Regions from separate parts of the Flavimobilis sp. BM9 genome, predicted to be linked through region 2. Evidence: predicted binding sites of a transcription regulator. Region 2 holds the regulator's gene; the other holds the start of a gene.
What was found. Region 2 encodes HspR, which represses chaperone genes until heat shock. Its sites were predicted from a motif close to AAGTTGAGTCNNNNNGACTCAACTT; they were not measured.
Positions count from the first base shown of each region.

Region 1: a site for HspR is predicted at 2,917-2,941, ahead of clpB (ATP-dependent chaperone ClpB). Genes of this name have one in related genera too.

Region 1 is NZ_JBZEMO010000004.1:37,325-41,734, reverse strand. It holds gene chrA (chromate efflux transporter) at 1-167, shown strand, start outside; gene clpB (ATP-dependent chaperone ClpB) at 243-2,867, opposite strand; gene AC4F3Q_RS08035 (alpha/beta hydrolase) at 3,015-3,983, shown strand; gene mnhG (monovalent cation/H(+) antiporter subunit G) at 4,009-4,410, opposite strand, start outside.
Region 2 is NZ_JBZEMO010000002.1:75,863-80,272, reverse strand. It holds gene dnaK (molecular chaperone DnaK) at 1-762, shown strand, start outside; gene AC4F3Q_RS04430 (nucleotide exchange factor GrpE) at 759-1,340, shown strand; gene AC4F3Q_RS04425 (DnaJ C-terminal domain-containing protein) at 1,434-2,435, shown strand; gene AC4F3Q_RS04420 (heat shock protein transcriptional repressor HspR) at 2,452-2,859, shown strand; gene AC4F3Q_RS04415 (DUF1540 domain-containing protein) at 3,020-3,319, shown strand; gene AC4F3Q_RS04410 (hypothetical protein) at 3,428-4,168, opposite strand; gene AC4F3Q_RS04405 (sigma-70 family RNA polymerase sigma factor) at 4,310-4,410, shown strand, end outside.

The DNA.
Region 1 (4,410 bases), on a different contig from region 2:
GGATCCTCGCGGCCGCGCTGTGGGACCCGATCCTCACCTCGACCATCACCGGCGTCGTCCCGGGCGTCATCGCCGCCGTCTGCCTCGCGCTCCTGACGGTCGCCAAGGCACCGCCGTGGACGGTCGTCCTCGCGGGCGCCGTCGCCGGAGCGCTCTTCGCCCGCTGAGCGGACGGCAGCCCAGACAGACGTCGGGACGCCGCGCCCGTGGCGCGACGCCCCGACACCGAGTGCTGCCGACCGTCAGGCCCGCGCCACCGTGAGCCCCTCCGGGCCGCGGTCGACGCGCACCGCGTCGCCGTCGCCGATCGCGCCGGAGAGCAGCGCCCGCGCGAGCCGGTCGCCGATCTCGCGCTGCACGAGGCGGCGCAGCGGCCGCGCGCCGTACGCCGGGTCGAAGCCCTCGAGCGCGAGCCACTCGCGAGCCGCGTCTGTCACGTCGAGCGTCAGGCGGCGTTCCGCGAGCCGGGCCGCGAGCGCCCGCACCTGGATGTCGACGATCTGACTCAGCTCGGTGATGGTCAGCGGGTCGAACACGATGACGTCGTCGAGACGGTTGAGCAGCTCGGGCTTGAAGTGCGTGCGCACCGCTGACATGACCGCCTCACGCTTGTCGCCCTCGGCGACGAGCGGGTCGACGAGCATCTGCGAGCCGAGGTTCGACGTCATCACGAGGATCGTGTTGCGGAAGTCGACCGTGCGGCCCTGACCGTCGGTCAGCCGACCGTCATCGAGCACCTGCAGCAGGATGTCGAAGACCTCCGGGTGCGCCTTCTCGACCTCGTCGAGCAGCACGACCGAGTACGGCCGGCGCCGCACCGCCTCGGTGAGCTGCCCGCCCGACTCGTAGCCGACGTAGCCGGGAGGCGCGCCGACGAGGCGCGCGACCGAGTGCTTCTCGCCGTACTCCGACATGTCGATGCGGACCATGGCCCGCTCGTCGTCGAACAGGAAGTCCGCGAGGGACTTCGCGAGCTCCGTCTTGCCGACGCCGGTCGGGCCGAGGAAGAGGAACGAGCCGATCGGACGGTCCGGGTCGTTGATGCCGGCGCGCGAGCGGCGCACCGCGTCGGACACGGACGCGACGGCGGCCGTCTGCCCGATGAGGCGCGCGCCGATCGTCTGCTCCATCGACAGGAGCTTCTGGCTCTCGCCCTGAAGCAGCCGCCCTGCGGGGATGCCCGTCCACGCGGACACGACCTCAGCGATCTCGGCCGCGTCGACCTTGTCGCCCACGAGCTTCGGCGGCCGTTCCTGCGCGAGCTCGACCTCCTGGCCTGCGTCGGGGTCCGGGACCGCGGCGCGCTGCGCCTGCTCGGCCTCCGCGATCTCGCGCTCGAGCTCGGGGATCTCGCCGTACCGGATGCGCGACGCCGTCGCGAGGTCGCCCTCACGCTCGGCACGGTCCGCGTCGGAGCGCAGCTCGTCGAGCTTCTTGTGCAGGTCGCCGACCCGGTTGAGGCCGCCCTTCTCCGTCTCCCAGCGCGCGTTGAGCGCCGCGAGCTCTTCGCGCCGGTCGGCGAGCTGCGCCCGCAGGTCGTCGGCGCGCGCAGTGTCGACCTCGTCGTCCGACTGCTCGAGCGCCATGACCTCCATCTCGAGGCGCGTGACGACGCGGCGCAGCGTGTCGATCTCGACCGGCGACGAGTCCATCTCCATGCGCAGGCGGCTCGCGGCCTCGTCGACGAGGTCGATCGCCTTGTCGGGGAGCTGGCGGCCGCTGATGAAGCGGTCGGAGAGCGTGGCGGCTGCGACGAGCGCGCCGTCGGAGATCGTCACGCGGTGGTGCGCCTCGTAGCGGGACTTCAGCCCGCGCAGGATCGCGACCGTGTCCTCGACGGACGGCTCGCCGACGTACACCTGCTGGAAGCGGCGCTCGAGCGCCGGGTCCTTCTCGATGTGCTCGCGGAACTCGTCGAGGGTCGTCGCGCCGACGAGGCGCAGCTCGCCGCGGGCGAGCATGGGCTTGAGCATGTTGCCCGCGTCCATCGCGCCCTCGCCGCCGGCGCCCGCGCCGACGACGGTGTGCAGCTCGTCGATGAACGTGACGATCTCGCCGTCGGACTCCTTGATCTCGGAGAGCACGGCCTTGAGGCGCTCCTCGAAGTCGCCGCGGTACTTGGCGCCCGCGACCATCGCGGGCAGGTCGAGCGACACGATGCGCTTGCCGCGCAGCGACTCGGGCACGTCGCCAGCGACGATGCGCTGTGCGAGGCCCTCGACGACCGCCGTCTTGCCGACGCCGGGCTCGCCGATGAGCACGGGGTTGTTCTTGGTGCGGCGCGAGAGGACCTGGACGACGCGGCGGATCTCGCTGTCGCGGCCGATGACCGGGTCGAGCTTGCCCTCCTTCGCGGCGGCCGTCAGGTCGACGCCGTACTTCTCGAGCGACTTGTACGTGCCCTCCGGGTTGGGCGTCGTGACCTTGGTGTTGCCGCGGACGGCGGGCAGGGCGGCGCGCAGCGCGTCGGGCGTCGCGCCTGCGCGCAGCAGGAGCGTCGCCGCGGAGGAGGCGACCTCGGCGGCGGCGATGAGGAGGTGCTCGGTCGAGACGTACTCGTCTCCGAGGGCCTGCATCTCGGTGCGCGCTGCGTTGATGAGGCGCTTGGTGGCGTCAGCGAGGGCAGGCTGGGCGACGCCGCCACCCGTCGCGGACGGGAGCTCGACGAGGGCCTTGCGCACGTCCCTGCCGACGACGGCCGCGTCGACACCGGCGGCGACGAGGAGCTGAGGCGCGACGCCGTCGGCCTGACCGACGAGGCCCGCCAGGATGTGGATCGGCTCGACCTCAGGATTGCCTGCGGCGGTCGCCGTCTGGATCGCCTCGCTGAGCGCGTCCTGCGCCAGCGTCGTGAACTTCGCGTCCATCGTTTCTCCTTGACCAGCGAAAACTCTGATGACTGTGAGAACCACCCTGAAGTTGAGTCTATTCCGCTCAAGTTCACTTCGCTATCCGTCGGGCGACCTTCCTGGCAGGATCGAGAAGACCGGCACCGTCGCCTGCGAGGAGAACCCGTGAACACACCACCTGCACGCGATCCCTGGTCGCCTGACGTCCTCGGCGACGAGTGGCGCGCACGGACGATCCATCTCGGCGCCGACGAGGAAGGGCCCGTCGAAGCGACCCTCGTGCGCTCAGCCGACGGCCCACGGCACCATCGGGCCGTCCTCTACCTGCACGGCTTCGTCGACTACTTCTTCCACCCGCACCTCGCCGCCGCCTTCGCAGCGCGCGGCTGGGACTTCTACGCCCTCGACCTGCGCAAGTACGGACGCTCCCTGCGCGAGGGCCAGTCACCCAACCTCGTGCGGGACCTCGTCGAGCACGCCCCCGAGATCGACGAGGCGGTGCACATCATCACGGGCGAGGAGCACCACGGGCACCTCGTCGTCCTCGGCCACTCGACCGGCGGTCTGATCGGCGCGATGTGGGCCAACGCGCGCCCCGGCGTCCTCGACGCCCTCGTCCTGAACAGCCCCTGGCTCGACCTCAACGAGAACGCGTTCAACCGCACGGTCGGCACCGCCGCGATCAAGGCGCTCTCGCACGTCGCCCCGCGCACCGTCGTCGGGCACCTCGCACCGCACTACGGGCGGGCCCTGCACTCGGGCTCGGGCGGCGAGTGGGACTACGAGCTCACGTGGAAGCCGCACGAGGGATTCCCCGTGCGCGCCGGGTGGCTCGCCTCGGTGAGGCGGTACCAGGACCGCGTCGCACGCGGCCTGTCGATCGACTGCCCCGTGCTCGTGTGCACGTCGACCGAGACGGGCGACCACAAGAGGGAGCACGACCGGCTCGTGACGACGGACTCCGTCCTGTCCGTCGAGCAGATCCTCGCGCGAGCGCCGAAGCTCGGCGCCGACGTCACGATCGAGCAGATCGCCGACGGCGCCCACGACCTCGCGCTCTCGCCCGAGCCCGCCCGGACCACCTACCTGACGACCGTCCTCGACTGGCTCGACACGCGCGTGCCCGCGAGCTGACCCGGGGGCGTCTGGGCGCACCGGCTCACGGCCGCGGGTCCTCCTGCGACCCGTCGCCCGGCAGGGCGCCGTCCCCGGCGCCCGCCGGGGCGTCGTGTACGGGGCCGGGTGACGCGACGTCGTCGCCCGCGTGCGCGGCGCGCTCCGCCGCGAGCTGCGCGAGCTCGTGCTCGCGTGCGAGCGTGCGCGCCTCGTCGAGGTCGCTCGTCAGCTCGTCGAGCACGAGCAGGTCCGTGCGGACCTTGCCCGTGCGGTATCCGGCGCGGCCCACCATGTGCGCGGACACGGGCGCGGTGAGCATCTGGAAGAGCGTCACGAGCACGACGACGAGCAGCACGTCCCACGTCCGCAGCCGCAGCTCGAGGCCGAGCAGGACGAGGATCAGCCCGAGCACCTGCGGCTTCGTCGCGGCGTGCATGCGCGCGAG
Region 2 (4,410 bases):
CGCAAGGACGTCCTCCTCATCGACGTCACCCCCCTGAGCCTCGGCATCGAGACGAAGGGCGGCGTCATGACGAAGCTCATCGAGCGCAACACCGCCATCCCGACGAAGCGCTCCGAGGTCTTCTCGACGGCCGAGGACAACCAGCCGTCCGTGCTGATCCAGGTCTTCCAGGGTGAGCGTGAGTTCGCCCGGGACAACAAGCCGCTCGGCACCTTCGAGCTCACCGGCATCGCGCCCGCCCCGCGCGGCATGCCGCAGATCGAGGTCGCGTTCGACATCGACGCGAACGGCATCGTGCACGTGTCCGCGAAGGACCGCGGCACGGGCAAGGAGCAGTCGATGACGATCACGGGTGGCTCTGCCCTCCCGAAGGAGGACATCGACCGCATGGTCAAGGAGGCCGAGGAGCACGCGGCCGAGGACAAGAAGCGCCGCGAGGACGCTGAGACCCGCAACCAGGCCGAGGGCTTCGCCTACTCGACCGAGAAGCTCCTCAAGGACAACGACGAGAAGCTCTCGGACGACGTCAAGAAGGAGGTCGGGGACGCTGTCGCCGAGCTCAAGACGGCGCTCGAGGGCGAGGACATCGCCGAGATCAAGGCCAAGCAGGAGCACCTGAGCACGGTCGCCCAGAAGATCGGCGAGGCGCTCTACGCCCAGCAGTCGACCGAGGGCGCCGAGGGTGCCCCGGCGGCCGACGAGGCGACGTCGGACGACGACGTCGTCGACGCTGAGATCGTGGACGAGGACGAGTCCAAGTGACCGAGTCCCCGTTCGAGTTCACGGACAAGCGCCGGATCGACCCGGAGACGGGCGAGCCGCGCGAGGCGAACGCCGAGACGCCCGCTGACGCGGACGCCGACGTCGACATCCAGGTGCCCGACGACGCGTCGTCCCTCGAGGACGACGCGGTCGCCGCGGCACAGAAGGTCGCCGACGAGCGCCTCGAGGACCTGCTGCGGGAGCGCGCGAGCTTCACGAACTACCGCAACCGGGCCCTGCGTGACCAGGAGGCCGCTCGGGTCAAGGGGATCGAGGACGTGCTCGCGTCGTTGCTCCCCGTGCTCGACGACATCGACCGGGCCAGGCAGGCCGGCGAGCTCGAGGGGCCGTTCGCGGCCATCGCCGACAAGCTCGACGGGACGCTGGCCAAGTTCGAGATCGCACGCTTCGGCGAGGTCGGGGACGAGTTCGACCCCAACTTCCACGACGCGCTGATGCACGAGGAGTCCGCGGAGGCGCAGACGACGACCGTCAAGTTCGTCGTCGAGCCGGGCTACAAGATCGGCGAGCGTGTCGTGCGCGCCGCTCGGGTGGCCGTCGTCGGACCACAGCACTGACGAGCACGACGAACGGTGACGGCCTGCGCCGCGGCTCGGCCGCGACGCAGGCCGTACCCTCATGACAGACCTGACAGAAGGAAGTGACCGCTGTTGACCGGACAGGACTGGCTCGAGAAGGACTTCTACGCGAGCCTCGGCGTCGCGAAGGACGCTGACGCTGCAGCGATCAAGAAGGCCTACCGCAAGCTCGCGCGCCAGCACCACCCGGACCAGAACGCCGGTGACACGAAGGCCGAGGCGCGCTTCAAGGAGATCGGCGAGGCGTACGCCGTGCTCTCCGACCCGGAGCAGCGCCGCCAGTACGACGCCGTCCGGGCGATGGGCGGCGGCGCCCGCTTCGCCGCGGGGCCCGGTGGCGCCGGCGGTGCCGCCGGCTTCGAGGACCTCTTCGGCGGCATGTTCGGCGGCGGAGGCGGCGGTGCGCGCACGACGCCCTTCCCGGGCGCCAACTCCTCCACGGGTGGCGGGTTCGAGGACATCCTCGGCGGGCTGTTCGGTGGCGGTCGCGGCCCCGCGGGCTTCCGTGGCACGCGCGCCCAGCAGGGTGCCGACATCAACGCGACGACCACGTTGTCCTTCCGCTCCGCCGTCGAGGGCGCGACCGTGTCCCTCGACGTCGAGGGCCGCACCGTCACGACCCGCATCCCCTCGGGCGTGCGCGACGGCCAGAAGATCCGCCTGCGCGGCAAGGGCCGCCCTGGTACGGGCGGCGCTCCCGCAGGTGACCTCAACATCACGGTCAAGGTCACGCCGCACCCCGTCTATGCGGTCGACGGCGCGAACCTGCGCATGACGCTGCCCGTCACGTTCGACGAGGCCGCGCTGGGCGCGACGATCGACGTCCCGACCCTCGACGGGCAGACCGTGCGGGTCAAGGTCCCTGCGGGTACGCCGTCGGGCAGGACGCTGCGCGTCAAGGGCCGCGGTGTCAGCACCGCGAAGGCGACCGGCGACCTGCTCGTCACGGTCACCGTCGTGGTGCCGCAGAAGCTCGACGCGGTCGCGCGCAAGGCCGTCGAGGCCTTCGCCGAGGCGACCGCAGGCGAGGGTCGCAGCGTGCGCGCGGACCTCCTGGCCCGCGCGCAGGAATGACCGCCCGGAGGCCGTGATGGACGTCGCCGACCGCCCGATCTTCCCGATCTCGCGAGCCGCCGAGCTCGCTGGCATGCACCCGCAGACGTTGCGGCAGTACGACCGCCTCGGACTGGTCGTCCCGAGCCGGACGGCCGGCCGCGGAAGGCGCTACAGCGCGCGCGACGTCGAGCGGCTGCGCACCGTGCAGCAGCTCAGCCAGGAAGAGGGCATCAACCTTGCGGGCATCATGCGCATCCTCGACCTGCAGGACGAGGTGCACGCGCTCCGCGAGCGGTTGCGCGCCCTGGCGTCCGCCACCGAGGCCGGGCACCGGGTGTTCGCCGCGGACGCGACCGGTGACATCGTGGCTCTTCCGCGCGGGAAGCGGCAGGCGCGCGTGCGCACGTCGGGAGCGCTTGTCGTGTGGCGGCCCCGGGGCTGAGCGTCAGATCCCCGCGCACAATTACACAAGGGCGCGGTGCGCAAATTCCGCAGAATCCTGCGGATCTGGTAAGGCTCGCCTCTCTGTACAACGCCCTGATCCAGGCCTATCGTCAGCAAGAAGAGCAGTCAGGCGAAGTCGGACAGAGTCGGAGAGACCCATGAGCGCCATGCTGGAGATGCCACCGGTCAGCGAGTGCACGATCGCCGGCTGTTCCTACAACCACGACGGCTGCCACGCCGGGGCCATCACGATCGCCGGGAACGCGGGCGATGCCTCGTGCGCCACGTTCATCCCGCTCGACGTCAAGGGCGGGCTCTCGCGCGTCGTCGCCGCCGTCGGGGCGTGCCAGCGCGCGGAGTGCAGCCACAACGACCACCTCGAGTGCAACGCCGAGTCCGTGCGTATCGGCGCAGGCGGTACGCACCACGCGGACTGCCTCACCTACTCGCCGGCCTGACCAGACCTCCTGCCCGCCGTACCGCGGGAGGGGCGGATCGAGGGATGCCACGGGGCCATGACGTCGCCGCCATGGCCCCGTGGTGTGCCTTGCGGAAATTCCCCCGAATCAACTCCGCAAGGAGCTCAGCAACCCCGCGCACCCGGCAGGGTCGGCGGGCAGCCGCTCGACCCACAGCCGGGCGGGGGACCGCATCGATCGAGGGCCGACGACGCTCGTGAGTCCGATGATGAGCTTCCGGACGTCCTCGACCGTCGTCGGCAGCGCGTCGTCGCGCTGCGTCATGATCGCGAAGAGTCCTGGGCGGAGCTGCGCCGTCGGGTGGTAGCGCCCGAGCATCCGTGCGAGCGCCGCCCCGACGAGCGCACCGACGCGGATCTGGTCGAGTCGGTGGCCGCCCTCGGTCGCGACGTCGAGCACGAGCAGGCACCACGGCGCCGGGGCGGCGGTGAACGTCTCCTCGAGACGTGCGGTCAGGTACGCGGGGGTGCGCAGGCCGGTGAGCGGGTCGGTCGACGACTGCGACGCCGCCGTCGCCTCCTGTGCCTCGGCCCAGCCGACGGCGACCGCCCGGGTGACGTCGAGCGGCGCGTCGAACCCGAGGGTGTCGTACAGGCAGCCGAGGTCGTCGAGCGTCTCGGCCATGTCGCTGCCACGCTCGGCGCGCGCAGCCCCGAGCCGCTGTGCGGCCGGGGTCGGGTCGACACCCGACTCGAGCGCCTCGACGAGAGCCTCCGCGGCCGGGTGCGCCCAGTCGTCGCCGTGTCGCCAGACCGTGGTGAGCGAGGCCGTGCGCCAGCCCCGCAGGACGGCGTCCTGCGGGTCGAAGGGCTCACGCGTGTGGGTCACGAGTGATGAGAGGGGTGTGCTCGCAGATCATGACGCGGCTTTCGGTGACCTTTGTGAAGGACCGTCCCGCGACTTCCTGCCTGCGGCATGGCAACATTCCTGGGGTGCGGTGTGATCACCGCAGATGGGCGGGGGAGCCACATGAGTGACGTGACGCGGGTCCCGGACGGGGTCGCGAGTGACGCCGAGCTGATCACCGCCGTGCGACAGGGCGACACGGCGGCCTTCGGCGTGCTCTACGA